DNA from 3 places in the Dickeya parazeae Ech586 genome. Region 1 is predicted to be linked to each of the others. Evidence: predicted binding sites of a transcription regulator. Region 1 holds the regulator's gene; each other region holds the start of a gene.
What was found. The regulator PhoB, encoded in region 1, activates phosphate uptake and scavenging genes when phosphate is short. The targets are predictions, from matches to a motif close to CTGTCATAAAACTGNCNNAT.
Positions count from the first base shown of each region.

Region 2: the regulator PhoB is predicted to act here: its motif matches at 3,839-3,858, upstream of rpoH (RNA polymerase sigma factor RpoH).
Region 3: the regulator PhoB is predicted to act here: its motif matches at 5,076-5,095, upstream of pstS (phosphate ABC transporter substrate-binding protein PstS).

Region 1 covers NC_013592.1:1,092,732-1,102,585, forward strand. Annotated here, with positions in the region: gene mak (fructokinase) at 1-547, shown strand, start outside; gene DD586_RS04940 (SbcC/MukB-like Walker B domain-containing protein) at 614-4,297, opposite strand; gene sbcD (exonuclease subunit SbcD) at 4,294-5,526, opposite strand; gene phoB (phosphate response regulator transcription factor PhoB) at 5,849-6,538, shown strand; gene phoR (phosphate regulon sensor histidine kinase PhoR) at 6,566-7,888, shown strand; gene DD586_RS04960 (PstS family phosphate ABC transporter substrate-binding protein) at 7,985-8,959, shown strand; gene DD586_RS04965 (cobalamin-independent methionine synthase II family protein) at 9,206-9,854, shown strand, end outside.
Region 2 covers NC_013592.1:4,608,929-4,618,782, reverse strand. Annotated here, with positions in the region: gene rsmD (16S rRNA (guanine(966)-N(2))-methyltransferase) at 1-139, opposite strand, end outside; gene ftsY (signal recognition particle-docking protein FtsY) at 437-1,837, shown strand; gene ftsE (cell division ATP-binding protein FtsE) at 1,843-2,511, shown strand; gene ftsX (permease-like cell division protein FtsX) at 2,501-3,478, shown strand; gene rpoH (RNA polymerase sigma factor RpoH) at 3,866-4,723, shown strand; gene panM (aspartate 1-decarboxylase autocleavage activator PanM) at 4,855-5,274, opposite strand; gene DD586_RS20130 (branched-chain amino acid ABC transporter substrate-binding protein) at 5,678-6,790, shown strand; gene livH (high-affinity branched-chain amino acid ABC transporter permease LivH) at 6,869-7,795, shown strand; gene DD586_RS20120 (high-affinity branched-chain amino acid ABC transporter permease LivM) at 7,792-9,072, shown strand; gene livG (high-affinity branched-chain amino acid ABC transporter ATP-binding protein LivG) at 9,069-9,839, shown strand; gene livF (high-affinity branched-chain amino acid ABC transporter ATP-binding protein LivF) at 9,846-9,854, shown strand, end outside.
Region 3 covers NC_013592.1:4,777,590-4,787,443, reverse strand. Annotated here, with positions in the region: gene DD586_RS20895 (ABC transporter substrate-binding protein) at 1-78, opposite strand, end outside; gene phoU (phosphate signaling complex protein PhoU) at 319-1,065, opposite strand; gene pstB (phosphate ABC transporter ATP-binding protein PstB) at 1,079-1,855, opposite strand; gene pstA (phosphate ABC transporter permease PstA) at 1,945-2,832, opposite strand; gene pstC (phosphate ABC transporter permease PstC) at 2,832-3,791, opposite strand; gene pstS (phosphate ABC transporter substrate-binding protein PstS) at 3,925-4,965, opposite strand; gene DD586_RS20865 (sensor domain-containing diguanylate cyclase) at 5,580-7,895, shown strand; gene DD586_RS20860 (beta-ketoacyl-ACP synthase) at 7,977-9,206, opposite strand; gene DD586_RS20855 (3-ketoacyl-ACP reductase FabG2) at 9,206-9,854, opposite strand, start outside.

The DNA of each region.
Region 1 (9,854 bases):
CAGTAAGGTGTTCGCGGTTATTATCGGTACCGGCTGTGGCGCGGGTATGGCGTTGGATGGCAGAGTGCACAGCGGGCGCAACGGCGTCGCAGGTGAATGGGGTCATAACCCATTGCCGTGGATGGATGAGGACGAATGGCGCGACCAGCAGACGATGCCCTGCTATTGCGGCCGTACCGGGTGTATCGAAACCTTTATTTCCGGGACAGGCTTTGGCATGGATTATCAACGTCTGAGCGGTCATGCACGGCACGGTCATGAGATTATTGCGTTGGCTGAACAGGGCGACCGACTGGCGGAGCAGGCATTGCAGCGTTATGAACAGCGGCTGGCGAAGTCGCTGGCGCATATCGTTAATGTGCTGGATCCTGATGTGATCGTGCTGGGTGGGGGAATGAGTAACGTGAAGCGACTGTATGACACCGTCCCGGCGCTGCTAAAGCAGTGGGTATTTGGCGGTGAGTGCGACACACCGGTTCGACAGGCGATGCACGGCGACTCCAGCGGTGTGCGCGGTGCGGCATGGCTGTGGCCGCGAGAATCATAACCGAGCAAGATGACGATGACAGGGGACGTCGACGACGTCCCCTGATGACTCATTTCACGGCATGATTCATTTCACAGCATAGACGCTGTCGAGCTGGCTGATGCCGAGACCGTTGCGCTTTTTGACCCGAATTTGCACCTGTATGCGCTCTTTCATCGCTTCCACATGGCTGATAACGCCGATGGTTTTGCCGGAGGCATTGAGGTTGTCCAGCACGTCCAGCGCGGTATCCAGCGTTTCGCCATCCAGTGTGCCGAACCCTTCATCAAGAAACAGCGAGTCGATACGGGTTTTCGCGCTCACCAGGTCGGATAATGCCAGCGCCAGCGCCAGGCTGACCAGAAAACTTTCGCCGCCGGACAAGGTTCGGGTATCGCGTACCGCGTCAGCCTGCCAGGTATCGACCACCTGTAACTCCAGCGTGTCGGAGGCCTTGCGTTGCAACAGGTAGCGTCCATGCAGCCGCGAGAGCTGACGATTGGCCAGGAACACCAGGTGATCCAGCGTCAATCCTTGTGCAAAACGGCGGAATTTATCGCCTTTTTGCGAGCCGATTAACTGATTGAGATAGCCCCAGTCATCACACACGTGCTGGCCTCGCTCGATAGCCTCGAGTAATTGGCGTTGCTTATCGCGGCGTTGCTGGTCACTGGTCAGTTGCTGGCGTAATTCGCCTTGTCGTTCGGCTTCGACTTTTACCATATCGCCGAGTCCGGAAAGCAACTGGCGAATATCCCAGTCGTTGATGCCTTCCGGCATGGATTCTGGGCGTGACGCCAGATGGTTTTCCAGCGTGTTATTCGCCTGTTGCAGCAAAGCCTCCACCTGCTGCTGGCGCTGGTTCAGGCGCTCTTTTAAGGTGACGAGCTGCTGGCGTTCCGTTTCATCCAACAAGGCCTGGCGAAACGCGGTTTCGTCATCGAACCCGGCCGCGGCCAGTTCTTCGGCAAACTGAGCCTGAAGCTGTTGTAACGCCGTATCGGCATGCTGGCTTTGTTGCTCCAGACTGTCGACTTCCCCGCTAAGACGGCTTTGCAGTGACTGGCCTTGTTGCCATTGCTGCTGTGCTTGCTGGCCTTCCTGCTCCAGTGTCTGACTGACCTGCCGCAATTGCTTGAGCACGTCGTTGACCGCCTGATTACCCATCAATTGCCAGCGTTGTTGCTGGGCCTGTTCCAGCGTGCGCTGGGTTTCAGTCAGTTGCAACTGGCCGGTTTTGATGGCGCTTTCGGTTTCTTCCAGCCGTCGCTGGCTGGCGATGATTTCCGCTTCCAGCGCGGCCAGTTGCGGCCGACACTGATTCTGTTCGTGCTCGTTTTCCTGCCAGCGTAACCATTCTGTCTGGCGTTGGCGTAACCATTCTTCCTGCTGTGCCAGTGTTGGTGCGGTCAACCCGAAGGTTTCCATCGTTTGGCTCAGGCTGTCGTGCAGGCGTGCCAATTCACGTTCGGTTTTATCCAGTAATAGCTGCTGTTCATCCCGTGATGCCTGCAATGCGGCCTGCTGCTGGCTGTTGAGCTCCAACTGCTGCACGGTTTGCGCCAGCAGTTGCTGGGCAGACGTGAGTAAATCCTTACTTTCCTGAATATGGCGTTGGTTGCGCTCACGGCTGGCAATTTGCGCCTGTAGCGACTGTTCTTGTGCATCGCAGGATTCAATCCACTGGTGTAGCGTCGGCAATTGGAGTGGATCGAAGCTCACCAGTAAATGCTCACTCACCGACTGGCACTGTTGCCGCAGCGATTCGTAATCGCGCTGGACGCTCTCAAGCGCGTTTTGTTGCTGCTGGCGGTGCTGTTTTTGCAACTGGAGCTGGGTTTCGGTTTGCACGACGTTGGCTTTCAGCGTCTCGACTTCCTGACGCAGCGCGTGCAATCGAATCTGGGTTTCTGAGGGGCGCAACGCCTGATAACGCTCCACCGCCGGGTGATGCGTTGAACCACACAGCGGACATTCTTTGCCCGGTTGTAATTGCTGGCGTTCTTTTTCCAGGCTAACGATGTGCAGTTCCAGCTCGTGACGTTTATCGAGATCCGCCAGATGGCTGGCCTGATTTTGATAATCCCGACGTTGCTGCACTTGCAGTTCTTCCAGCGTTTGAATCCGTTGTAGCGTCTCTAGCTGTTGCGCTTCCAGTAGGGTGCGCTGGCTAATCAACCGTTGCAGTACCGCTGCGCTGGTAGCCAGTTGCTGACGCTCCGGGCGTTCCGCCATGCGTCGTGCCAACTGCTGACGCAAGCCTGCCAGCGGGTGTTCCGCCTCCATCTGTTCATCCTGCTTCAGATGGTCATTCAGCAGTTGTTGGGCGCGCTCAGTGGCATTTTGCTGCGCCTGCTGTTTCTCAACCAGTGAAGCGCGCTGCTGGTCGAGGTATTCCGCCTGAATCTGCTGCTGTGCCACTTTTTCCTGCACGACGTGCAGGTCCTGCTGCCATTTATGCTGTTGCGGGAATTGCGCCTGCCACAGTGGAATATGGCTGCCCAGATACTGGTGGCGGCTATGCTGCTGGCGATAGGTATCGATATCTTCCAGCCGTTGCCGCGTTTGTTCTTGCTGGCGCTGCAATCTGGCCAACGTGGTTATCAGCATTTTTTGCTGTTCAACCAGATTATCCAACGCTTGCTGTTGCTGGTTGCGCTGTGTTTGCAGAGTGGCGATGTGATGATCCAGCGGCAAAATCCGCTCGTTAATCAGTGTTTCTTGTTGCTGACGGTAGTCCGCATGTTGCTGGCGTGCAGACAGCGCTTTTTCCAGCTGTGTCTTCAACTGGTTCTGGGCTTCCTGCTGGCGGCTGATTTGCTGGCGCACGTTGGTCAACTGTTGGCTCAGACGTTGTTTTTCCCGCTGCGCCCGCCCACGCTCGTCGAAGCGGGGACGTAGTTTTTCTGCGGGTTCGCCGCGCTCTAGTTTATCCAGTTGCGGTTGGGACTGTTGCTGTAATTGCTGCTGTGCGACGTGCTGTTGCTGTACGTGTTTTTGCGCCTGCTGGAGCTGTAATAGCGTGTCGTACCAGCGTTGATGCGCCAGGACTTCTTCCCGGTGTATCGACAGGGATTGCTCCTGCTGGCGGATAGCGTCCAGTTGTTGTTCCAGCGCCTGACGCTGCTCGTCACTCAGTAGTTCCAGCGTAGCGACCTTCGCCCGTAACGTTTCCAACTGGGTTTGTGCTTCTTTGTGTTTCTCAAAGACGCGCTCGGAGATCAACCCATAGATATCGGTGCCGGTCAGTTCTTCAAGTAATTCTGCCCGTTGATTGGCATCGGCGTTGAGGAACGCGGCGAACTGCCCCTGAGACAACATCATTGACTTGGTGAATCGATCGAAATCCAACCCGGTGAGGTCGGCTATCATCGTCAGCTTGTCGTTTACTTTGTCGGTCAGGATCTTGCCGTCAGCGCACAACGCCAGCTCAACTTTGGGCGGCTGCAGATTGCCTTCCGGGCTGTTGTGGGCGCGACGCTGGCTCCAGAACGCGCGGTAAGCGACATTTTTTACCTCGAATTCCACCTCAGCCAGACATTCGGCCGTGTGGCGGGTCATTAATTCGTTATGGCTGGGGCTGACCTTCAGGCGCGGCGTCTGGTGGTAGAGCGCCAGACAGATGGCGTCCAGCAGGGTGGTTTTCCCGGCACCGGTAGGCCCGGTGATGGCGAAAAGGCTATTGCTGATAAATGGCTCGCGCGTGAAGTCGATTTTCCACTCGCCCTGCAATGAGTTGAGGTTTTTCAGGCGCAGGCTAAGAATTTTCATGCGGACGTCTCCTGTCGCTGTGCGTCAATCTCCTGCATAACCCGATTGAACAATCCTTTTAGACGTTGCTGGCGCGGCTCATCCAGACCGTCTTCCAGTGCCAGACGTCGTTCAAATACCTCGGCCGGTTGTAACTCTTCCAGCGTCTCTTTTTCCAATTGCACCAGCATTTGCTGTTGTTGTTCCCGGGCACGACGCAGCAGGATCACGTCCACATTGAGTGGCTCGGTCAGTGCCTGAATATGTTGCTGGATGTCACTCAGGTAGTCCTGTGTGGCGATTTCAATATCCAGCCATACCGGTTTGTCGCCATGATAATCGCGGAACCCGGCCAGACGGCGTTCTATCTCCGGCAGATTGCCTTTCACCAGTTGCATCGGCTGTTCGCTCGGTATCGTCAGCGCGGTGACTTCCTGCAATTTTCCCTGTTCAAAGTGCACCAGGTAGACCGATTTCTCATGATTGAGCTCATCAAAACTCAGCGGGATCGGTGAGCCGCTGTAGCGGATGTGTTCGCATTGCGCCACGCGCTGTGGACGATGAATATGCCCAAGCGCAATGTAGTCAGCCGGTGGGAAAGCCTGTGCCGGGAAGGCATCCAGCGTACCGATGTAAATATCGCGCACGGAATCCGATGTGGCGACGCCCACGGTGGTGAGGTGCCCGGTGAGCACGATCGGCAGTTCTTTACCCAGTGCCGCACGCTGCTCGCAGGCAAGCTGATAACAGCGCTGATAATGGCTGGCGATAGCGTCTTGTAACGCCTGCTGTTTTTGTGCGCCAGACTGTCCCGCCTGGCTGGTAAGCACATCGCGCGGACGCAGAAACGGAACAGCGCACAGCATCGCGCCGGGCTCGCCGTCACGGTTATTCAGTACCCGTACCTGCTCATGGATATCGCCGTCAAAACCGGCGATCACCTGGGTATTCAGGCAGGCCAGCAACGCGCGGGATTCGTTCAGGGTCGCGACGGAGTCATGATTGCCGCCGAGCACCACCAACTGGCAACCGGTACGCTGCAACGCCACCACAAACTGGTTATACATTTCTCGGGCATAGCTGGGCGGTGCGCCATTATCGAACACATCACCTGCTACTATTACTGCATCGGCCTGATATTGCTCAACCTGCTGCACCAGCCAGTGCAAAAAAGCCTGATGCTCAGGCGCACGGCTACGGGTATAAAAGTACTGACCGAGATGCCAGTCAGACGTATGAATAATTCGCATGAGACTCCCTGCAGGTGAGTGCAAACGAGATGTTGTTTTTGGCGGTGTTCAGACAACGGCACAAGGCGGGCACCGTAGTTAATGGCGAAACGCCGCGTCTTTATCATCGGCGATTATAGGCGTGCAGTTTAGGGCATGTCCCATAATATCTGTATGAACATGGCAACATAGCGTGGTAGGGCGGAGAAAATCAGCCGGGCGGAGGTGCTGGTAAGGCCGCGTCAGGGGCGTGGTTTGTCGGGGGATTTTTCATAAATCTGTCATAAAACTGACGCATAATGCACACCGCACGCTAACCGTGACGATTAACGGCAGGATTGATATGGCAAGACGTATTTTGGTGGTGGAAGATGAAGCGCCGATTCGTGAGATGGTGTGCTTCGTGCTTGAGCAGAACGGCTATCAGCCGGTTGAGGCCGAGGATTACGACAGCGCGGTGAACCGGCTGGCTGAGCCTTATCCTGAGCTGGTGCTGCTGGACTGGATGCTGCCCGGTGGGTCCGGTTTACAGTTTATCAAGCACATGAAACGTGAAGCGCTGACGCGGGATATTCCGGTCATGATGCTGACGGCCCGTGGTGAAGAAGAAGATCGTGTGCGCGGTCTTGAAGTCGGTGCCGATGATTACATCACCAAACCGTTTTCACCGAAAGAGTTGGTGGCGCGCATCAAAGCGGTAATGCGTCGGATTTCGCCGATGGCGGTGGAAGAAGTGATCGAAATGCGCGGCTTAAGCCTGGATCCTTCCTCTCACCGGGTGACCACGGAAGAGCACGCGCTGGACATGGGGCCGACGGAGTTCAAACTGCTGCACTTCTTTATGACTCACCCTGAACGGGTATATAGTCGAGAGCAGTTGCTGAATCACGTGTGGGGCACTAACGTTTATGTTGAGGATCGTACTGTGGATGTCCATATCCGCCGTCTGCGCAAGGCGTTGGAGACCAGTGGACACGACAAGATGGTTCAGACCGTTCGGGGAACTGGATACCGTTTCTCAACACGTTATTGATAGCGTGAGTCCCGGAGAAAATCTGACGTGCTAGAACGTTTGTCCTGGAAAAAGCTGGCGCTGGAGCTGGCTTTTTTTTGTTTGCCCGGCTTATTACTGGGGCTGATTATCGGTTATCTGCCCTGGTTTCTACTGGCGTCGGTGCTGACGGCGCTGTGCTGGAACTTCTATAACCAACTGCGCTTGTCCTACTGGTTGTGGGTTGACCGCAGTATGACCCCGCCGCCCGGCCGCTGGAGCTGGGAGCCTTTGTTCTACGGTTTGTACCAAATGCAGTTGCGTAATCGCCGTCGTCGGCGCGAACTGGCACTGCTGATCAAACGTTTCCGCAGTGGGGCGGAATCGCTGCCGGATGCGGTGGTCATCACCACCGAAGAGGGCGTCATCATTTGGTGTAACCGGCTGGCGCAGCACCTGCTGAGTTTTCGCTGGCCGGAAGATAATGGTCAGAATATCCTCAACTTGTTGCGCTACCCGGAATTTACCCAGTATATGCAACAGCAAGATTTCAGCCGCCCGCTGACGCTGACGCTGAAAAATGCGCATCATGTCGAATTCCGGGTGATGCCGTATTCAGAAGGGCAGTTGCTGATGGTGGCACGTGATGTCACCCAGATGCATCAACTCGAAGGGGCGCGGCGTAACTTTTTCGCCAACGTCAGCCATGAGCTGCGCACGCCGTTGACGGTGTTGCAAGGCTATCTGGAAATGATGAACGACGAATCGCTGGATGGTGCTTTGCAGGCTAAGGTGCTGCACACCATGCAGGAACAAACCCGCCGGATGGATGGGCTGGTGCGGCAACTGCTGACACTGTCGCGTATTGAAGCCGCCGCGGCTATCGATCTCAACGAGAAGGTGGATATTCCGCTGATGTTGCGGGTGCTCAAACGCGAAGCGGATACCTTGAGTCAGGGGCGTCATGAGATAGTGTTTCGCGTCAATGAGCAGTTACAGGTGTTCGGCAACGAGGAGCAGTTGCGTAGCGCGGTGTCGAATTTGGTGTATAACGCGGTTAACCACACGCCGCAAGGCACGCGTATTGAGGTGTGCTGGCAGCAAACGCCGCAGGGCGCGCAGTTCCAGGTTAGCGATAACGGTCCGGGCATTGCCGCAGAACATCTTCCCCGTCTGACGGAGCGCTTTTATCGTGTCGACAAAGCCCGTTCGCGCCAGACTGGCGGCAGTGGGTTGGGGCTGGCCATCGTCAAGCACGCGCTCAGCCATCATGACTCTCGTCTGGAGATCCTCAGTGAAGAAGGTACAGGCTCTCGCTTCATGTTTACCTTGCCGAATCAGCTGATTGTTCGTTCGGTATTAAGTCAGAATGCCGCGAATCCGCTGCGCTAAGCCATGCGGCGGGACTTGATTGTCCCCGCCGCAGTGCCGAGAATAGTGCGTTCTTGTCTTTCACTTCTTTCATTTTCACTCCGATGGAAAACGCACATGAAACCCGTCCGTTACCTGTTTGCTTTGCTGTTGTGCCTGTCTGGTCAGCTTGCTGCTGCGCCGCAGGCGATGTTGGCAGGTAACCTTTCCAGTGCGGGTTCCGACACGCTGGCGAACCTGATGACGTTCTGGGCGGCGGATTTCAGTCAGCATCATCCCGGTGTTAATCTCCAGGTTCAGGCGGCGGGGTCATCCTCAGCGCCAACGGCACTGGCAGCAGGGGCGGCGCAACTGGGGCCGATGAGTCGGCCAATGAAAAGTAGCGAAATCGAAGCGTTCGAGCAGCATTATGGCTATGCGCCAACGGCAGTACCGGTCGCGCTGGATGCACTGGTGGTGTTGGTCAATCAGGATAACCCGTTAACCGGACTGACGGTGCGTCAACTGGACGCCATTTTCTCCATAACCCGCCGTTGTGGCGCGGGGAAAACGGTACAGCGCTGGCAGGAGTTGGGACTAAACGGCGTCTGGCAACAGCGTTCGTTACTGCGTTATGGGCGTAATTCTGCGTCCGGCACGTACGGCTTTTTCAAACAACAGGCGTTGTGTGGTGGTGATTTTCTGCCGCAGGTCAATGAGCTTCCCGGTTCTGCCTCAGTAGTGCAGGCGGTTGCGGCATCGGTGAATGCCATCGGCTACGCCAGTATTGGTTTTCGCGCCAGCGGGGTACGGGTGCTGGCACTGGCCATCAGCGACAAAGACGACTACGTGTTGCCGACTGCCGATACTATCCGTAGTGGACGTTATCCTTACACCCGCTATCTCTATATCTACGTGAATAAAACACCGGGCCAGCCACTGGAGCCGCTGACGGCTGCGTTTTTGGACCGGGTGCTGTCAGTGTCAGGACAGGCGTTGGTCAGCCAGGACGGCTACCTGCCATTGCCGGAAATGGTGCGTGAGCAAACCAGACGATCGCTCGGTCTTGATGACCTGACACCGGCGTCAATGAGTGTTTCTGCAACAAATTGATGATAAAGATGAATTTATTTCATGTGTCGTGAAAATTCCTCCATTGTCGTTGAGAAAAATGCATGACAGGATAGTTTTACTTTTAGCCGTCTGGATGGCTATAAAATTCAGTGGCGAAATTATTTTAGTTAAAACTATTTCTTCTGAAAACTATTTCTACTAAAAACGCATTCATCTAAAAATCGACTCGTCTGACACCTACTGCCGGAAATCAGCTATTTGGGGTCAGACGTGCAGGAGCAAAACATGACACAAGCCCTTCCTCCGTTTCGTGCCGATGTGGTCGGCAGTTTGTTGCGCCCGGCGGCTATCAAGCAGGCCCGTTTACAGTTTCAGGCCGGTGAGATCGATGTCGCCGCGTTACGCCGTGTTGAAGATCAGGAAATCCAGCGTGCCGTGGAATTGCAGCGTGCTGCTGGCCTGCAATTGGTGACCGACGGCGAATTCCGTCGTGCCTGGTGGCACTTTGACTTTTTCGACAGCCTCAATGGCGTGGAGCGTTATGAAGCGGAGCAGGGCATCCAGTTCACTGGTGTGCAGACAAAAGCCCGTGGCGTAAAAGTCACCGGCAAGGTCAGCTTTAATCCTCAGCATCCGATGCTGGAGGATTTCCGTTTCCTCCAACGTGTGTCTGGCGACGCCGTTGCCAAAATGACGATCCCCAGCCCGAGCGTGTTGCACTTCCGTGGCGGTCGTAAAGTGATTGATAGCACTGTTTATCCTGATCTGGCCGACTACTTCGACGATCTGGCGCTGACCTGGCGTGATGCCATCCGTGCCTTCTATGATGCCGGTTGCCGTTATCTGCAACTGGACGATACGGTATGGGCTTATCTGTGCTCTGAAGACCAGAGACGCCAGATTCGTGAGCGTGGTGATGACCCGGATTATCTGT
Region 2 (9,854 bases), 1.3 Mb from region 1:
AGTTGAACAGGGTCTCACGTACGCGGTCGGTGGTAGGGCGTAAACCGGGGCTGTCCGGCACGGGGAGTTTTCTGCCACGCCATTGCCCGCCGATGATGCGGATTTGGCCGGGTGCGGATGTCGCTTGATGTTTTGCCATAACCTGTATTTTGCTGAAAAGGGTACCGACGGCTGCCCGTCGGATTTTGTGAGGCGTTATTTTAACGGTGGCGGCCGGTGTAGCAAATGTAAAGATGCAGTTAATGGGAGGAAACGCGGAAAAATCCCCCAAATTCGCAGATTTGTCCGTTGCTTGACACACCTGGTTACGGAGATTGTCACTCCCCTCGGTGGTCCGGCGCGTGTTGCTGGCGTCGGGAAAGTGTTAAACTCGTTGTTTTATTGACTTCATTGGTTATTGATCAGCCGCACTGGGTGGCAGGAGCGCAATTACACGATGGCGAAAGAGAAAAAGCGCGGATTTTTTTCCTGGCTGGGATTAGGGCGTCAGGACGAAGAGCAAACCGAACAAGCGCAACCGGTGCCGGAAGCGACACAGACCGCGGACAAGACAGCGGATAACGCAACGCCTGCGGCGGTGGCATCGGCACAGAATATCAGTGAAACCGTACCCGAGCAGCCGGTACAAGACGCGGTGACAGCCGAAACGGCGCAAACGCCGTCGTCAGACGCGCAACCGCAGGACCCGGCAGTAGAAACATCAACCGCAGCGCCTGAACAACCGGGCATGACGCTGGTAGCCGATACGCCAGACGCTGGCGTAGAAGTAGAAGATGAGGTCGCCGTTGACGCCGACGCAGTAGACGACGCCGAAACGCCAGATGACGCGCAAGTCGAGGAGCAGGCTGAACCCGAGCACGATACGGTGGCAGCGATGGCGGCACCGGTCGTGTCGCAAGAGCAGGAACGCCCGACCAAAGAAGGCTTTTTTGCCCGCCTCAAACGCAGCTTGATCAAGACTCGTCAGAATCTGGGTTCAGGATTTGTCGGTCTGTTTCGCGGTAAGAAAATTGATGACGATCTGTTTGATGAGCTGGAAGAACAGCTGCTTATCGCCGATGTTGGGGTGGAAACCACCCGCAAAATTATCGCCCGTCTGACCGAACATGCCAGCCGCAAGCAACTGAAGGATGCTGAAGCGCTGATCGCGTTGCTGAAATCGGAAATGAGCGACATTCTGGCGAAAGTGGACGTGCCGCTGGCTATCGACAGCAAGACGCCGTTCGTCATTTTGATGGTTGGCGTCAACGGGGTGGGGAAAACCACCACCATCGGCAAGCTGGCGCGTCAGTATCAGGCGCAAGGCAAATCGGTGATGCTGGCCGCAGGCGATACGTTCCGCGCGGCGGCAGTGGAGCAGTTGCAGGTGTGGGGCCAGCGTAACAATGTACCCGTCGTGGCGCAGCACACCGGTGCGGACTCTGCCTCGGTGATTTTCGATGCGTTGCAGGCCGCCAAAGCGCGTGGCGTCGATGTGTTGATTGCTGATACTGCTGGTCGTTTGCAAAACAAATCGCACCTGATGGAAGAACTGAAGAAAATTGTGCGCGTGATGAAGAAGCTGGATGAAGACGCACCGCACGAAGTGATGCTGACGCTGGATGCCAGCACCGGTCAAAACGCGGTCAGCCAGGCCAAACTGTTTAATGAGGCGGTTGGGCTCAGTGGCATCACGTTGACTAAACTGGATGGCACCGCCAAGGGCGGCGTGATCTTCGCTATCGCCGATCAATTCGGCATTCCTATCCGCTATATCGGGGTGGGAGAGAGTATCGATGATTTAAGGCCGTTCAAGGCGGATGATTTTATTGAAGCCTTGTTTGCCCGTGAGGATTAAAACGGATGATTCGGTTTGAGCAGGTCAGTAAGGCGTACCTCGGTGGTCGCCAGGCGTTGCAGGGGGTGGATTTTCATATCCGCCCGGCTGAAATGGTATTTCTGACCGGTCACTCTGGTGCGGGGAAAAGTACCCTGCTGAAGCTGATTTGCGGGATTGAGCGCCCCAGCGCGGGCCATATCCTGTTTGGTGGGCACGATATCAGCCGCCTGAAAAAACGTGAGGTGCCGTTTTTGCGCCGGCAGATCGGGATGATCTTTCAGGATCACCATTTGCTGATGGATCGCACGGTGTATGAAAACGTCGCTATGCCGCTGATTATCTCCGGTGCCAGCGCCGAGGATATCCGTCGCCGCGTGTCGGCGGCGCTGGATAAGGTCGGGCTGCTCGACAAGGCGCGCAGCTACCCTATCCAGCTTTCTGGCGGTGAACAACAGCGTGTCGGCATTGCCCGGGCGGTGGTGAATAAGCCTGCCGTACTGCTGGCGGACGAACCGACCGGCAACCTGGATGACGCGCTCTCCGAAGGTATTCTGCGCTTGTTTGAAGAGTTCAACCGCGTGGGCGTCACCGTGCTGATGGCGACGCATGATACCGGGCTTATCGCCCGTCGCCATTATCGGGTGCTGACGCTGGCGCAAGGGCGCATGCTGGGAGGTCACGATGGCGAATAATACCCGCACGCAACGAGCCGCCAACAACACCAAATCCAAATCCCGGTCTTTACAAGGTGGCTGGCAGGAACAGTGGCGGTACGCCTGGACGAATACCCTGCGCGATATGCTGCGTCAGCCGCTGGCTACACTATTAACCATCATGGTGATCGCCATTTCACTGACACTGCCCAGCATCTGTTATCTGGTGTGGAAAAACGTCAGTCAGGCGGCGTCACAGTGGTATCCCACACCACAATTGACGGTGTATCTGGACAAATCGCTGGATGACAACGCCGCCGAAGCGGTGATGGGCAAAATCAAGGCGGAAGACGGCGTAGATAAGGTCAACTACCTGTCACGCAAGGAGGCGATGGGTGAGTTTCGCAACTGGTCCGGTTTTGGCGGCGCGCTGGATATGCTGGAGGAAAACCCACTGCCAGCGGTGGCTATTGTCTCGCCGAAATTGGGCTTCCAGTCTAACCAGACACTCACGACCTTGCGCGATCGCATCGCTGCTATTCAAGGGGTGGATGAAGTGCGCATGGACGACAGCTGGTTCTCCCGTCTGGTAGCGTTGACCGGGCTGGTGGGCCAGGTGGCAGCGACGATAGGCATTCTGATGGTGGTGGCGGTCTTTTTGGTGATCGGCAACAGTGTGCGGCTTAGTATTTTCAGCCGTCGAGAAACCATCAATGTGATGAAACTTATCGGTGCTACCGACGGTTTTATTCTGCGGCCGTTCCTGCATGGTGGTGCGTTGTTGGGTTTTTGCGGCGCGGTATTGTCGTTGATCCTATCGCAGGCGCTGGTCTGGAAGTTATCCGGGGCGGCGGCGCAGGTGGCGGCCGTATTCGGCACCACCTTCACGGTACGCGGGTTGGGCTGGGATGAAGCGCTACTGCTGATTCTGGTCGCGGCGATGATTGGCTGGCTGGCGGCCTGGCTGGCTACGGTACAACATTTACGCCGTTTTACACCGCAATAGCCTGTATCGCCGTCCGGCCTGATGGTTTTCTGGTATACTCTTCCCCCGAAGTGAGTGACGCCCGGCGGGGGAAGTGTGTAACCAAGGTCAGTGTTTAATGACGTTTAGTGTGTAATAACGTTTAGTGTGTGACCAAGGTTTTAGTGCCGCTTCCTTCCTCAGCCGTTTGTCAGCCCGTCTTCCACCTTGTTGTCTCCATCTTGATATAAAAAATAAGATGGTTAAAAATGGTGGAACTTGTGCAGTTCGTCACACTCTAAACCGGTGGTAAGCCCTAAATAGTGTTTAGGTGCTGCAAATTGATTTTTTAGGCACAGAAAGTGCAGCAATTACCGGTATGCTATCCGATGATGTGCAACGTTATGAATGATTAATGAGAGGGGTGGAATGACCAAAGATATGCAAACTTTCGCCTTAGTTCCCCAGGGCAGTCTGGAAGGGTACATCCGTGCCGCCAATGCCTATCCGATGCTGACGGCAGACGAAGAGCGGGCGCTGGCTGAACGACTGCATTATCACGGGGATCTGGACGCCGCCAAGCAGCTGATTCTTTCGCACCTGCGTTTTGTTATTCATGTTGCCCGTAATTATTCAGGGTATGGCCTGCCGCAGGCGGATCTGATTCAGGAAGGCAACATCGGTCTGATGAAGGCGGTTCGTCGCTTTAACCCGGATGTAGGCGTTCGTCTGGTGTCGTTTGCCGTGCACTGGATCAAGGCCGAAATTCACGAGTATGTCTTGCGCAACTGGCGTATCGTCAAGGTGGCGACCACCAAAGCGCAGCGTAAACTGTTCTTTAACCTGCGTAAGACCAAGCAGCGTTTAGGCTGGTTCAATCAGGATGAAGTGGAACTGGTGGCGCGTGAGCTGGGTGTGACCAGCAAAGATGTCCGTGAAATGGAATCGCGTATGGCGGCGCAGGATATGACCTTTGATCCGTCGCCGGAAGATGATGCGCAGCCGGGCCAGCCGATGGCGCCCATGCTGTACCTGCAGGATAAGTCTTCCGACTTTGCTGATGGCATCGAAGAGGACAACTGGGAAACCCATGCGGCGGACAAGTTGACCTATGCGCTGGAAGGGCTCGATGAGCGTAGCCAGCATATTATCCGTGCCCGCTGGCTGGACGATGATAATAAGTCCACGTTGCAGGAACTGGCGGATCATTACGGTGTGTCTGCTGAGCGTGTGCGTCAGTTAGAAAAGAACGCCATGAAGAAACTGCGGGCGGCTATCGAAGCGTAACGCTACGCCATTCGCAGACGATACAACGTCTAAACGACCGGGATAGTTCAAACTACCCGGTCGTTTTGTTTTATACCCCAGGCTTTTATCACCGGATGCGCCTGTGGCACGCCACTACTTTTCTTCCTTGTTCACTTCCCTTCCTGATTGACAATGTATTCCCAGCCGCCGGATACCGGATAGAAACCGCAGGATTGCATAAACTTATCCATCACGGCTTCGCTGACCAGAGCATGGTCGGCGGCGTCCAGCCACCACTCTTTCACGTCAGGGCAGGCTTTTAGTACCTCGTCGAGCAGATACTTGCCGACGCCATGCCGCCGGGTGGAGGTTCTGACTTGCAGGTCGGTTAACTCTGCACTGTCGCTGTTTGTATCGATTTCGACAATCACCCCGGCCAGCAGGTGGCCGTTAAAACGGGCGGCAAACAGGCGGTGATCATGGTTCAGGTCGCGCTCCAGTGCGTCGAAATTCTGGTGTGGCCAAATGAAAGCCAGGTCATGCCTGTCCTGTTCGCTGATTTTTGTGAGGCGTTCAACCGAGAGTCTCATACGCGGGTACTCCTGTTGATTCTTAAGAATATTGTAGTGATTCTGTAGAAAAAGGGTTGTGTAACTTTTTCTGTACGGTTAACAGGGAAAAAGGTTTTCCCGGCATTAATTTTTCGAGTAATTAATTATTCTTTGGTGTTCAAACCAGCATAACTGACTATTTATAAAGCAAAACTCAAATTTTAAATATGATATTTTATGCTGTTGGCGCCGTGTTTTACTGAGAATTACAGTTGATTTACAGCATAAAACTCCTGTTTAATATTATGAATAATAAAGCCTTATTACAAACTATTGCTTATAGTAGAGTCTAACTCGTTATTCCGTATGAAAAAGTGCGAACAATAACGGTTAACGACAATAATTATAGCAATATCCAAAAATGACAGATGGGGTAAAACGGATGAAATTAAGCAAAGGTAACGCATTACTGGTGGGGTGCCTGGCAGCGGCAATGAGCCATGCGGTAAACGCGGCGGATATCAAAGTCGCGATCGTCGGTGCCATGTCTGGCCCGGTAGCGCAGTACGGTGATATGGAGTTTACCGGTGCGCGTCAGGCTATTGCCGACATTAACGCCAAGGGCGGCGTGAACGGTAACAAACTGGTAGGTGTGGAATTCGATGACGCGTGCGACCCGAAACAGGCCGTTGCTGTCGCCAACAAGGTGATTAACGAAGGTATTCACTATGTGATTGGTCACCTGTGTTCGTCGTCCACTCAGCCTGCATCTGACATTTACGAAGATGAAGGCGTGCTGATGATTACACCGGCCGCGACTGCGCCTGACCTGACTACCCGTGGCTACAAGTTGATTATGCGTACCACCGGTCTGGATTCCGATCAGGGGCCGACCGCCGCGAAATATATTCTGGAGCACGTTAAACCGCAGCGTATCGCCGTGGTGCACGACAAACAGCAGTATGGCGAAGGGCTGGCTCGTGCCGTGCAGGATAGCCTGAAAAAAGCCAACGCGAATGTGGTGCTGTTTGAAGGGATCACCGCCGGGGATAAAGATTTCTCCACGCTGGTGGCGCGCCTGAAGAAAGAGAACGTCGATTTTGTCTACTTTGGCGGTTACTACCCGGAAATGGGGCAGATCTTACGCCAGGCTCGTGCGGCAGGCCTGACGACCAAGTTTATGGGCCCGGAAGGCGTGGGCAACTCGTCGCTGTCCAACATTGCGGGTGATGCTTCTCAAGGCATGTTGGTCACCTTACCTAAACGTTATGATCAGGTACCGACCAACCAGCCTATCGTTGACGCGCTGAAAGCCAAGAAACTGGATCCGACCGGTCCGTTCGTGTGGACGACCTATGCCGCGTTGCAGTCGCTGAGCACGGCGATGCAGCGTACCGGCAGCACCGAGCCTGCCAAACTGGCCGCTGACCTGAAAGCCAAGTCGGTAGACACGGTGATGGGCCCGCTGAGCTGGGACGAAAAAGGCGACCTGAAAGGGTTTGAATTTGGCGTATTCGAGTGGCATGCGGACGGTACTTCTTCTCCGGCGAAGTAATTAACCGAACCCGTATTACTCCCAATACCGATGCCCCCTCAGCCGTCAGGCTGCGGGGGCAATGTCTAAGGTTAAGGTATGTCCGAGCAGTTCCTCTATTTCTTTCAGCAGATGTTCAACGGCGTGACGTTGGGCAGCACCTATGCGCTGATTGCCATTGGCTACACCATGGTTTACGGCATTATCGGCATGATTAACTTCGCCCACGGCGAGGTGTACATGATCGGTAGTTATGTTTCTTTTATCGTGATCGCGGCGTTGATGATGATGGGCATCGACGCTGGCTGGCTATTGATTGGCGTCGCGTTTATCGCGGCGGTGGTGATCTCCAGCGCCTACGGCTGGAGTATCGAGCGTGTGGCTTACAAGCCGGTGCGCAATTCCAAACGTCTGATCGCACTGATTTCCGCCATCGGGATGTCGATTTTCCTGCAGAACTACGTCAGTTTGATGCAGGGGTCGCGTGACGTGGCGTTGCCGAGCCTGATCCAGGGCCAGTGGGTGTTGGGTGAAAGCAACGGCTTTGCCGCGACGCTCTCTGCGATGCAACTGACTATCTGGGTGGTCACCTTTCTGGCGATGCTGGCACTGACGCTGTTTATCCGCTACTCCCGTATGGGACGCGCCTGCCGTGCCTGTGCGGAAGACCTGAAAATGGCGAGCCTGCTGGGTATCAGTACCGATCGTGTTATCTCGCTGACGTTCGTTATCGGTGCCGCGATGGCGGCGGTGGCCGGGGTGCTGTTGGGCCAGTTCTATGGCGTGATTAACCCCTATATTGGCTTTATGGCGGGTATGAAAGCGTTTACCGCCGCGGTGCTGGGCGGTATTGGCAGTATTCCGGGGGCGATGATCGGCGGCCTGATTCTCGGCATTGCCGAGTCGCTGACCTCTGCCTACCTCAGTACCGAATATAAAGATGTGGTCTCCTTTGCGCTGTTGATCGTGGTGCTGCTGGTGATGCCGACCGGGATTCTGGGCCGTCCGGAGGTGGAGAAGGTATGAAACTGCACACGCTGGTTAATGCCGTGGTCTCAGCGCTGGTACTGCTGGTGCTGGCGACATTCCTGATGGGGATGCAACTGAGTCTGGATGGAACCCGTCTGGTAGTGCACGGCGCGGAAAAAATACGCTGGCTGTGGATTATCGCTGCCTGCGCGCTGGTGTTCCTGTTTCAATTATTGCGTCCTGCACTGGCGCAAGGGGCGAAGAAAGTTTCCGGCCCCAGTTTTGTGCTGCCGAGCTTTGACGGCAGTACGCCACGGCAAAAACTGCTGGCGCTGGCGTTGGTTATCGCCGCCGTCGCCTGGCCGTTCGTGGTGTCGCGCGGGACGGTGGATATCGCCACGCTGACCATGATTTACATCATTTTGGGTCTCGGCCTGAACGTGGTGGTGGGGTTGTCTGGTCTGCTGGTGCTGGGTTACGGCGGTTTCTACGCCATCGGCGCTTACACCTACGCGTTGCTGAGCCATTATTATGGCCTTGGCTTCTGGCAGTGCCTGCCGCTGGCAGGTCTGACGGCTGCGTTGTCCGGTTTCCTGCTCGGGTTCCCGGTACTGCGCTTGCGCGGTGACTATCTGGCGATCGTCACCCTCGGGTTTGGCGAGATTGTGCGTATCCTGCTGCTCAACAATACCGGTTTTACCGGTGGGCCGAACGGCATCAGCCAGATTCCGAAGCCGACGTTCTTCGGTCTGGAGTTTAACCGTACTGCGCAAGGCAGTTGGGATACTTTCCATCACTTCTTTGGCCTGCGCTACGACCCTAGCGACCGCATTATCTTCCTGTACATGGTGGCGTTGCTGCTGGTGGTATTGACGCTGTTCGTCATTAACCGCCTGCTGCGTATGCCGTTGGGCCGCGCCTGGGAAGCGCTGCGTGAAGATGAAATTGCCTGCCGTTCGCTGGGGCTGAGTCCCACCAAAATCAAACTGACGGCGTTTACCATCAGTGCGGCATTTGCGGGTTTCGCCGGGACGCTGTTTGCTGCCCGTCAGGGCTTTGTCAGCCCGGAATCCTTCACCTTTGTGGAGTCGGCGTTTGTGCTGGCTATCGTGGTGCTGGGCGGGATGGGCTCGCAGTTCGCGGTGATTCTGGCGGCCATCCTGCTGGTGGTATCGCGTGAGCTGATGCGTGACCTGAATGAGTACAGCATGTTGGTGCTGGGCGCATTGATGGTACTGATGATGATTTGGCGGCCACAAGGGCTGTTACCGATGAAGCGTACGCAGATAAAGCTGCAGGTTGGTAAGGTTGAGAAGAAGGAAGAGCAGGCATGAGCACGCAGCCATTATTGTCGGTCCGGGGCCTGATGATGCGCTTCGGCGGCCTGCTGGCGGTCAACAACGTCGAGCTGGATTTGCATCAGGGCGAGATTGTGTCGTTGATAGGCCCCAACGGTGCCGGTAAAACCACGGTATTCAACTGCCTGACCGGTTTCTATCGCCCAACTGGCGGCACCATTGTGCTGCGGGATCAGCATCTGGAAGGCTTGCCGGGACAGCAAATAGCCCGTATGGGGGTGGTGCGTACTTTCCAGCATGTGCGTCTTTTTCGCGAAATGACCGTGATTGAGAACCTGCTGGTCGCCCAACATCAGCACCTCAAAAGTGGGGTGTTCGCTGGTCTGTTAAAGACACCGGCGTTTCGCCGTGCCGAAGCGGATGCCCAGCAGCGTGCCGCCGTCTGGCTGGAACGCGTGGGGTTGCTTGAACTGGCGAACCGTCAGGCGGGGAATCTGGCGTATGGTCAGCAGCGTCGGCTGGAGATCGCCCGCTGCATGGTGACCCGCCCGGAACTGCTGATGCTGGATGAACCGGCCGCCGGTCTGAACCCGAAAGAAACGGAAGAGCTTAACGAGCTGATTATCGACCTGCGCGGCAATCATCAGGTTTCCGTGCTGTTGATTGAGCATGACATGAAGCTGGTGATGGGGATTTCTGACCGGATTTACGTGGTGAATCAGGGGACGCCACTGGCAAACGGTACCCCGGCTGAAATTCGTAACAACCCGGATGTTATCCGTGCATATCTGGGTGAAGGATAAAACGTTATGTTGTCA
Region 3 (9,854 bases), 1.1 Mb from region 1:
CAGCTTGTCAGCCTGCGCGTTACCGGCCAGAGAAACCAAACCCGCCAGAAGAGAAAATGCCAAAAGAGGTTTTTTCATTTTTTATCCGCCTGTAGCCGTTATTTATAAAGAATGATGAGTGGATAACCACTTGTTAATTCAATAAATGCAGGCTAACAGCGGCTACAGCGCGTCGGAAATAATATAAACACCCATAATATGAACTTATGTTATATCCGCTCAGTGGCAACCCCCGGTGACAGCAACGGCGACACCCGGTTACTCATAACAACGCCCCGAAAACGGGGCGTTGTGTACACATCGGAAAACCAGCCGGGCTTATTCCGGTTGCTGCGTTTCCGGTTTGTCGGCATCTTTCTGTGCCAGCATTTTTTCCAGTGCGTCGCCACCCAGATGACGAAAATCCTGGCCTTTGACGAAGTAGAAAATGAACTCGCAAATGTTCTGGCAACGGTCACCGATACGCTCGATGGAACGGGCACAGAACAAGGCGGTCAGAACGCTGGGAATGGTGCGGGAGTCTTCCATCATGTGGGTCATTAACTGGCGCACAATGCCTTCGTACTCTTTATCCACCTTCTTGTCTTCCATGTAGATGCGTTTGGCTTCATCCAGATCCATACGGGCAAACGCGTCCAGCACATCGTGCAGCATCTGCACAGTGTGGTTACCCAGCGACTCCAGGCTCACCAGCAGCGGCTGATGCTGATGAGAGAACTTCTCCAGCGCGGTGCGGCAGATTTTATCCGCCACGTCGCCGATGCGCTCCAGCTCGGAAATCGTCTTGATGATCGCCATGACCAGACGCAAGTCACTGGCCGTCGGCTGCCGCTTGGCGATGATACGCACGCACGCTTCGTCGATAGCCACTTCCATCATGTTGACTTTAGAGTCACCTTCGATCACGCGCTGTGCCAGTTCCGCGTCGCGGTTATGCATCGCGGTGATGGCGTCGGTCAGTTGCTGTTCCACCAACCCGCCCATCGTCATAACCTGGGTACGAATGCTTTCCAGCTCGGCATTAAACTGACCGGAAATATGTTTGTTTAGATTGAGATTTTCCATGATACTCCCGTAATCAACCGTAACGACCGGTGATGTAATCTTCGGTCTGTTTCTGCCGTGGCGCGGTAAACAGAGTATCGGTATCACTGAACTCAATCAGCTCGCCCAGATACATAAACGCCGTATGGTCGGAACAACGCGCTGCCTGTTGCATGTTATGCGTCACGATCACCACGGTATAGTCTTTCTTTAATTCAGAAATCAGCTCTTCGATGCGGCCGGTAGAGATCGGATCCAGCGCCGAACAGGGTTCATCCAGCAGCAGAACGTCTGGACGAATGGCGATGCCGCGAGCGATACACAAACGCTGTTGCTGACCGCCGGACAAGCTGTAACCGCTCTGGTGCAACTTATCCTTGGTTTCCTGCCACAGTGCCGCTTTGGTCAGCGCCCACTGAACACGCTCGTCCATCTCTGCACGCGACAGCTTTTCAAACAGCTTCACCCCAAAGGCAATATTGTCGTAAATAGACATCGGAAACGGCGTCGGCTTCTGGAACACCATCCCCACCTTGGCGCGCAGCAACGCGATATCCTGGCTATCGGTCAGAATATTGTTGCCATCCAGCAGAATATCGCCTTCGGCACGCTGCTCAGGATAGAGCTGATACATTTTATTCAGGGTACGCAGCAAGGTAGATTTACCGCACCCCGACGGCCCGATAAAAGCCGTCACCTGATTTTTGGCAATATCCAGCGTGATGTTTTTCAGCGCATGAAATTTTCCGTAATAGAAGTTCAGATTGCGCACCTGGATTTTGCTGGCGGATGTCTCTGTGACCATACTCATCAAGACTTCTCTCTTCTGGCGAACGCCGCCTGTGCGACGCCCGGATATACATTTAATGTTGCGTTATTAATCTGTTTTTTAGCGCGCTGTTAATGTGATTTTTTGGCGAACAGCACACGCGCCAGAATGTTCAGCACCAGCACACACAGGGTAATCAGCAATACCCCGGCCCACGCCAGCCCTTGCCACTCTTTAAACGGACTCATCGCAAATTTAAAGATGGTGACCGGCAGGTTGGCGATCGGCTGCATCAGATCGGTGCTCCAGAACTGGTTCGACAGCGAGGTAAACAGCAATGGTGCGGTTTCCCCGGCGATACGCGCTACCGCCAGCAACACCCCGGTGATGATGCCAGATACCGACGCTTTCAGGGTAATGGCCGAAATCATCTTCCATTTCGGCGTCCCCAGTGCGTAAGCCGCTTCACGCAGACTATCCGGCACCAGTTTCAGCATGTTTTCAGTGGTACGGATCACGATAGGCACCTGCAACAGCGCCAACGCAATCACCCCCGCCCAGCCGGAGAAGTGTTCCATTTTGGCCACCACCAGCGTGTAGACGAACAACCCCACCACAATCGACGGTGCCGACAGCAGGATGTCGTTAATAAAGCGAATTACTTCCGCGATCAGCGACTTGCGACCGTACTCCGCCAGGTAGACGCCCGCCATAATCCCCAACGGCGTGCCAAACAATGTTGACCACAGAATCAACAGCCCACTGCCGACAATCGCGTTAGCCAGACCACCACCTGCCGTATTCGGCGGCGGCGTCATTTCGGTAAACAGCGACAGCGACATACCGTCAATGCCTTTAGTCACGGTGGACATCAGGATCCACACCAGCCAGAACAAGCCAAACGCCATGGTCAGCATCGACAGAAACAGCGCGACGCGGTTTTTCTGGCGGCGCCAGGCCTGCATCTTGCGGCGGGTTTCCATCGTGTCAGAACGATTTTCAATACCAATGCTTGCCATCAGCGTGCTCCTTCGTTTTTAGCCAGACGCATGATCATCAGCTTCGAACAGGCCAGCACGATAAACGTAATCACAAACAGGATCAGGCCCAGCTCCATCAACGCGGCGGTATGCAGCCCGGTATCCGCTTCGGCAAATTCGTTAGCCAGCGCAGAGGTGATACTGTTGCCCGGCATATAAAGCGAGAAACTATCAAACTGGTACGTGTTGCCGATGATGAAGGTCACCGCCATGGTTTCACCCAACGCGCGGCCCAGCCCCAGCATCACGCCGCCAATCACGCCGTTTTTGGTGAACGGCAGCACGATGTGCCAGATAACTTCCCAGGTGGTACAACCGATGCCATACGCCGACTCTTTCATCATCACCGGCGTTTGTTCGAACACATCGCGCATCACCGCCGCAATGTAGGGGATTATCATGATAGCCAGAATCACCCCGGCGGCCAGAATACCGATACCGAACGCCGGCCCGGAAAACAGGGTGCCAACCAGCGGGATACTCGAGAACACGCTGCCCACCGGCTGTTGAAAATATTTAGCGAACAGCGGGGCGAACACGAACAACCCCCACATGCCGTAAACGATACTGGGGATCGCAGCCAACAGTTCGATCGCCACACCCAGCGGACGTTTCAACCAGCCCGGCGCAAGCTCAGTCAGGAACAACGCGATACCGAAACTAATGGGGATGGCGATAATCAGCGCGATCAGCGAGGTCACGACGGTGCCGTAAATCGGTACCAGCGCGCCAAATTGTCCGGCGGGCGCATCCCACTCTTTGGTCCACAGAAAGGAGAAACCAAACGTTTTGATGCTTGGCCATGAGGCAAAAATCAGGGAAACGATAATTCCGCCCAGCAGCAGCAACGTCAACAGGGCCGCCAGTCTGACCAGCGCCCCGAACAGTATGTCGCCCTGTTTTCCCGGAGGTGTAATAGTTGGCTTTTGCTCAGCCATACGTCTCTCTTCTTTCAGATAACTACGTCTTTGCGATAATTGGGGGAGCCCCCAACCAATGTCAGAGGTGGATACCCCGTTTCCGGTTTATCCACCTCTCGGTACTCACACAACCTATCTTGCCGGGCGCAAATTAATACAGCGCTTTATCACTGCCGTCTTTCACCTGGCTTTTCCAAGCAGCGCGAATTTGCGCAACCACTTCATTCGGCAGGGTCGCATAGTCCAGTGCTTTCGCCTGTGCGCCACCTTTGTTGTAAGCCCAGTCAAAGAACTTCAACACTTCTTTGCCCTGCTCAGGTTTCTCCTGCTTCTTGTACATCAGGATGAACGTGGTGGTGGTAATCGGCCACGCATTGTCGCCTTTCTGGTTGGTCAGGTCCTGAGCAAAAGATTTGCTCCAGTCAGCGCCTTTAGCCGCGTTGCTGAAAGACACTTCCGTCGGGGTGACCGCTTTGCCATCAGCAGAAATCAGTTTGGTGTAGGTCAGGTTATTCTGTTTGGCGTAAGCGTACTCAACGTAGCCGATAGACCCCGGCAGACGCTGAACAAACGCAGCGATACCGTCGTTGCCTTTACCACCCAGACCGGTCGGCCAGTTAACGGTATTGCCCGCACCAACCTTCTCTTTCCACTCGCTGTTCACTTTCGCCAGGTAGCTGGTGAACACATAGGACGTACCAGAACCGTCGGCACGACGTACCACAGCGATATCCTGATCCGGCAGTTTCACGCCCGGGTTCAGTTTGGCGATAGCGTCGTCATTCCATTTTTTGATCTTGCCCAGGTAGATGTCGCCCAGCGTTTTACCGTCCAGCGTCAGTTCACCGGATTTCACGCCCGGCAGATTCACCGCCAGAACCACACCGCCGATAACGGTCGGGAACTGAATCAAACCTTCCTGAGTCAGTTTGGCATCTTCCAGCGGGGCGTCTGACGCACCGAAATCAACGGTTTTAGCCAGAATCTGTTTTACGCCACCGGAAGAACCGATACCCTGATAGTTAACTTTGTTACCGGTTTCTTTCTCGTAAGAGTCAGCCCACTTCGTGTAAACCGGGGCAGGGAAAGTGCCACCAGCACCGGTAATATTTGCTGCGGCAAACGCAGAAATCGCCGTCAGAGAAAAACTTGCTGCAACAATACTGGCAATAGTGGTACGCATGAGTTTCATAATCCCTCCTGTGGGATGCCTAAACGTGTAGACCCGGAGCTATTGTTTAATCAGAGTGTAGTTTGCTGGTGGAGAAAATAGGTCAATTCAGTGACAGTAAAATGTACGCAATATGACAGTTATGTGACAGACGAGTCGGATTCAGCGAATCATACGGGGGTAGATCTCAATAAAAGCAGGTCGGCGCAACATTAATACACATTGATAATTAAAGAAAAATTACACATCAGCGCGTTTATCACGATACCCGCCCTCGCTCTTTTTCCAACATTCCCCGAAAACAGAAGAAAATGAAGCGGTGTCATAAACAAGAACGGAACGCCGCGTGTGATACACATAATAGTTGTGTCATCCGTTCTCAGTTTACGTCGCCAGTGTCACCGATTTATGTCATCGCCTGATTTTTGTTTCTTCCCGGTACCGATCCCACTGGCGATAAAAAAACCTGTTCTATACTCAGATATGTAACTGAAAAAACACGCTCTCACGTCAGGATCCCGCTCCCCTACAGGATGTTTTCATTCTTTTATCACCGAACCTAATAGTCGCGTTTTTCTGTTCTGGCACCAGGAAACAATGCACTGATTTTATTTATATTTACAGGAACAGTGACAATGAAAAAATATAACGCCGACGAGCAGCGCGTCGCAAAAATCAATGAGTACCATTTGCTCGACTTACACTTACAGCAATCGTTTCAAAACCAGGTCATTTTATTTGCACGAATACTGAATTTTCCCGCGGCCTTTATTTCGATTATCGATCTGGATAAGCAGTGGCTGATTTTCAGCGAAGGTATCAATATTGAATGCACCGACCGGGATCTGGCGTTTTGCAACACGGTGATTTCCAGCGCCGCCACCTTGTTTGTGCCAGATACCCTGACCAATAGCCTGTTTTGCAAACACCCATTGGTTACCGGAGCCCCGCATATCCGCAGCTACTTTGGCGTTCCTCTGGTGCTCGATGAGGTTGTGGTCGGCTCGCTGGCCGCCATTGACTATCAGCCGCGCATCCTTGACGAGGCGACGCGCGAGACCGCGGCCTTCGTTGCCAGCACCACCGAATCTCTGTTTAAGCTGCAAAATGAACGGCTGCATCGGGAGCAGGAAATCCGGCTGCTGAATAACTCATCCGTGGTGCTCATCAACTGGCAGCAGGACAATATGCTGCACATTTCCTATATCTCGCCCAACGCGCAGCATGTGCTGGGTGTCAGCCAGGAAGAAATCCGCCATCACTGCGCAATGATGGAAAGCTATGTCCACCCTGATGATTACGAGAATCTGTTGTTTGCACTGGATAACCACAAAAAAGGGGTGGCGAATCTGGAATGTGAATACCGCTTTGTATCGCCCAGGGGAAAAACCCTGTGGATTCGCCAGCTTTCCACCGCCAGTTACCATCAAAGCGGCAGACTGAGTCATGTACAGGCATTGCTGATCGATAATTCCCACCAGAAATACCTGCAAAAATTGCTGGTGGATACCAATAACCAGATGCGACTGGTGCTGGAGTCATCCAGCCTGGGCACCTGGGACTGGGATTTAGGACGGCACACCATCCGCGTTAATAAACAATGGTGTGAAATGATGGGGATTACACAAGACCAGTTCGACTCCTCACTAGACCACTGGCAGCAATTAATGCATCCGCTGGACCGGGAAAAAATGGTCCTTGCGGCAGAAGCCTGCGCCACCGGCCAGGCTACGCTAATCAATGAACAATACCGGATGCGCCATAGTAAGGGCGATTGGGTATGGATTGAAACCTACGGCAAGGTGGTGGAATACAATGAAAAAGGCAAACCGATTCGGGTTGCCGGTACCCATCGCGATATCACGGAAAAGAAAAACAAAGAATTGCAAGAAGAGGCGGATAAACGCCTGCTGGAATTGATTAACCGCGCGCAAAAGATCTTTCTGGAAAAAACCGATATTCAGGAAGCCTGCATGTCCATCTTTGACGACCTACTCTCTATTTCAGCGTCAGAGTTTGGTTTCATCGGCCAGGTCAGAGAGCATGAGAATAAGAAAGTGCTGCACATCGTCGCGATTTCCAATGTCAGCTGGAACGGCGACAGCAAAAATTCTTATAACACGTTCCTGCAAAACAAACTGCAATTCACCAGCCTGGATAACCTGTTCGGGCATGTGGTAACCACCGGTAAACCGGTGATTACCAATACACCGCGCGCGCACTCTGCCTCACGCGGCGTGCCAAAAGGCCACCCCATCCTGCGTCAATTTATGGGTTTACCCATTTATTTTCGTAATGAAGTGGTCGGCATGATCGGATTGGGTAACCGCTTTGATGGCTACAATGAACAGCAATTACGCTTTCTCAGCCCGTTCGTGGATACACTGGGGTCACTGTTCTACGCGCTTGAGACCCAACGCGCCAGAGAAGAGCTGGAAGCCAAACTGCTGGAAATGGCGAATACAGACCCGCTGACCGGTATCCACAACCGACGCGCTTATATTCTGGAAGCGGAAAAGTGCTACCGTAACCACGAGAAAAACACCGCGCTGGCGATTATCGATATCGACTTCTTCAAAAAGGTCAACGATCAGTACGGTCACCACGTCGGTGACGTGGCTATTTGTCGCCTGGCGGAGATCATTACCAGTAAACTGCGTACCGATGACTTTGTTGCCCGGCTGGGCGGTGAAGAATTCGGCCTGATTATGCACCACGCCAACCCCGATAATGTGGATACCATTATCAACGGTATCCGTACCGAGGTAGAAAATACCCTGTTCACCGTCGACGGTTATTCTTTCCATTTTACCATCAGTATCGGCGCCACCTTTATTAAGCACCGCCATGTTCAAAACCTGAAAGATAACTTCGAAAGCGATATGAAGCGGGCCGATGACGCCCTGTACGAAGCGAAAAACGCAGGCCGCAATCGGGTGGTGTGGAAATAAAACGCATACCTTACCGAGGCATGATGTCAATAAGGCTCCCGATGGGAGCCTTATTCTTCGTGATTTTCTTGTAATAGCGGGTTATGACGGCCAGCGCCGGAAAATCAACGACGTATTGATACCGCCAAAGGCAAAGTTATTGGATTGGATGTATTCCACGTCAAGTTGCCGGGGCTCACCGATAATGTAATCCAGCACGCCGCAGTCCTCAGCGGGTTGGCGTAGATTCAAGGTCGGAGCGAACCATCCCGCGCGCATCATCTCAATCGACATCCAGGCTTCCAGCGAGCCACACGCACCCAGCGTGTGTCCGAAATAGCTCTTTAGCGAGGAAATCGGCGTCGTATCGCCAAAAATCGCCGCTGTTGCCTGGCTTTCCGCGACATCACCGCGATCGGTCGCGGTGCCATGGGCGTTGATATACCCGATATCGGCAGGTGTTAATCCCGCCACCCGCAACGCCCCTTCAATACAGACCTGCATCGTTTCTCGTTGCGGTTGAGTAATATGGGCCGCATCACAGTTAGTGTAAAAACCAACCAGTTCGGCGTAGATGGTGGCACCACGTGCCTGTGCATGTTCCAGTTCTTCCAGAATCAGCGTTCCAGCACCTTCACCGATGACCAAACCATCGCGAGCGGTGTCAAAAGGCGCAGGCGTCGTTTCCGGCGCATCATTACGCTGACTGGTGGCAAACAACGTATCGAAAACCGCCGCCTCTGATGGACACAGCTCCTCGGCCCCTCCTGCCACCATCACGGTCTGATAACCATGTCGGATTGCTTCCCAGGCATAACCTATCGCCTGACTGCCCGATGTACAGGCGCTGGAGGTGGGAATAACGCGGCCACGCAAACCAAAAAACAGCCCGGCATTAACGGCCGTTGTATGCGGCATCATCTGCACATAGGTGGTGCCGGTAATATTGTTGGTATGCTTTTCCGTCAACATGGTGGCGAATTCGCTGACCGGGCCGGTGCTACCGGTAGATGAACCGTAGGCAATGCCGGTTTCACCATTGGTGAGTACCGGATTACCCAGCAGGCCCGCCTGCTCCAGCGCCAGTTCCGTCGCCCGAGTCGCCATCAGCGAAACCCGCCCCATTGAGCGGATTCGCTTGCGGGTATAGTGCTCCGGCAGTCGAAAGTCTTCCACCGGCGCACCCAGCAAGGTGTTAAGACCGTCATAAACCTGCCACTCCGGCATCTTGCGCACGGCATTGCGACCGGCAAGCAATCCACTGGCGACCTGCTCCCAGTTGTCGCCAAACGCGGTGACCCCGCCCATCCCTGTCACAACCACACGACGCATCACAGCATGCCTCCATTGATTGAAATCACCTGACGGGTCACATACCCAGCAATATCAGACATCAAATAGCTCGCCAGCCCGGCCACCTCTTCAACCTGCCCCATTCGCTTCATCGGGATGATTTTCAGTGCTTCATCAATCACAAGGGGTTCCAGTTGCGTCATGCCGGTTTCAATTAACCCTGGCGCGATGCAGTTCACGGTGATCTTCCGTTTCGCCAGCTCTATCGCCAACGCTTTCGTCGCGCCGATGATCCCGGCTTTGGCGGCACTGTAATTCACCTGGCCACGGTTACCCATCATGCCGGAAACCGAAGACAGCGTAATAATTCGTCCCCCCTGACGCAGACCAATCATTGGCATAACGCAGGGGTGGATAACGTTGTAAAAACTGTCCAGATTGGTATGAATCACGCTGTCCCACGCCGGTCCATCCAACGCCGGAAACGCGCCATCGCGGGTAATGCCGGCATTACTGACCACGCCATAGTAGGCACCGTGTTGCTCAATATCGGATTCGATCGCCACACGACACTGTTCCCGATCGGCGATATCGAACTGCATGCAGCGGCCTTGCCCCCCCAACCGGGTCAGTTGTTCCACTGTCTCTTCGGCGCCGTTTCGGTCGCTGTGATAATGCACGACGACC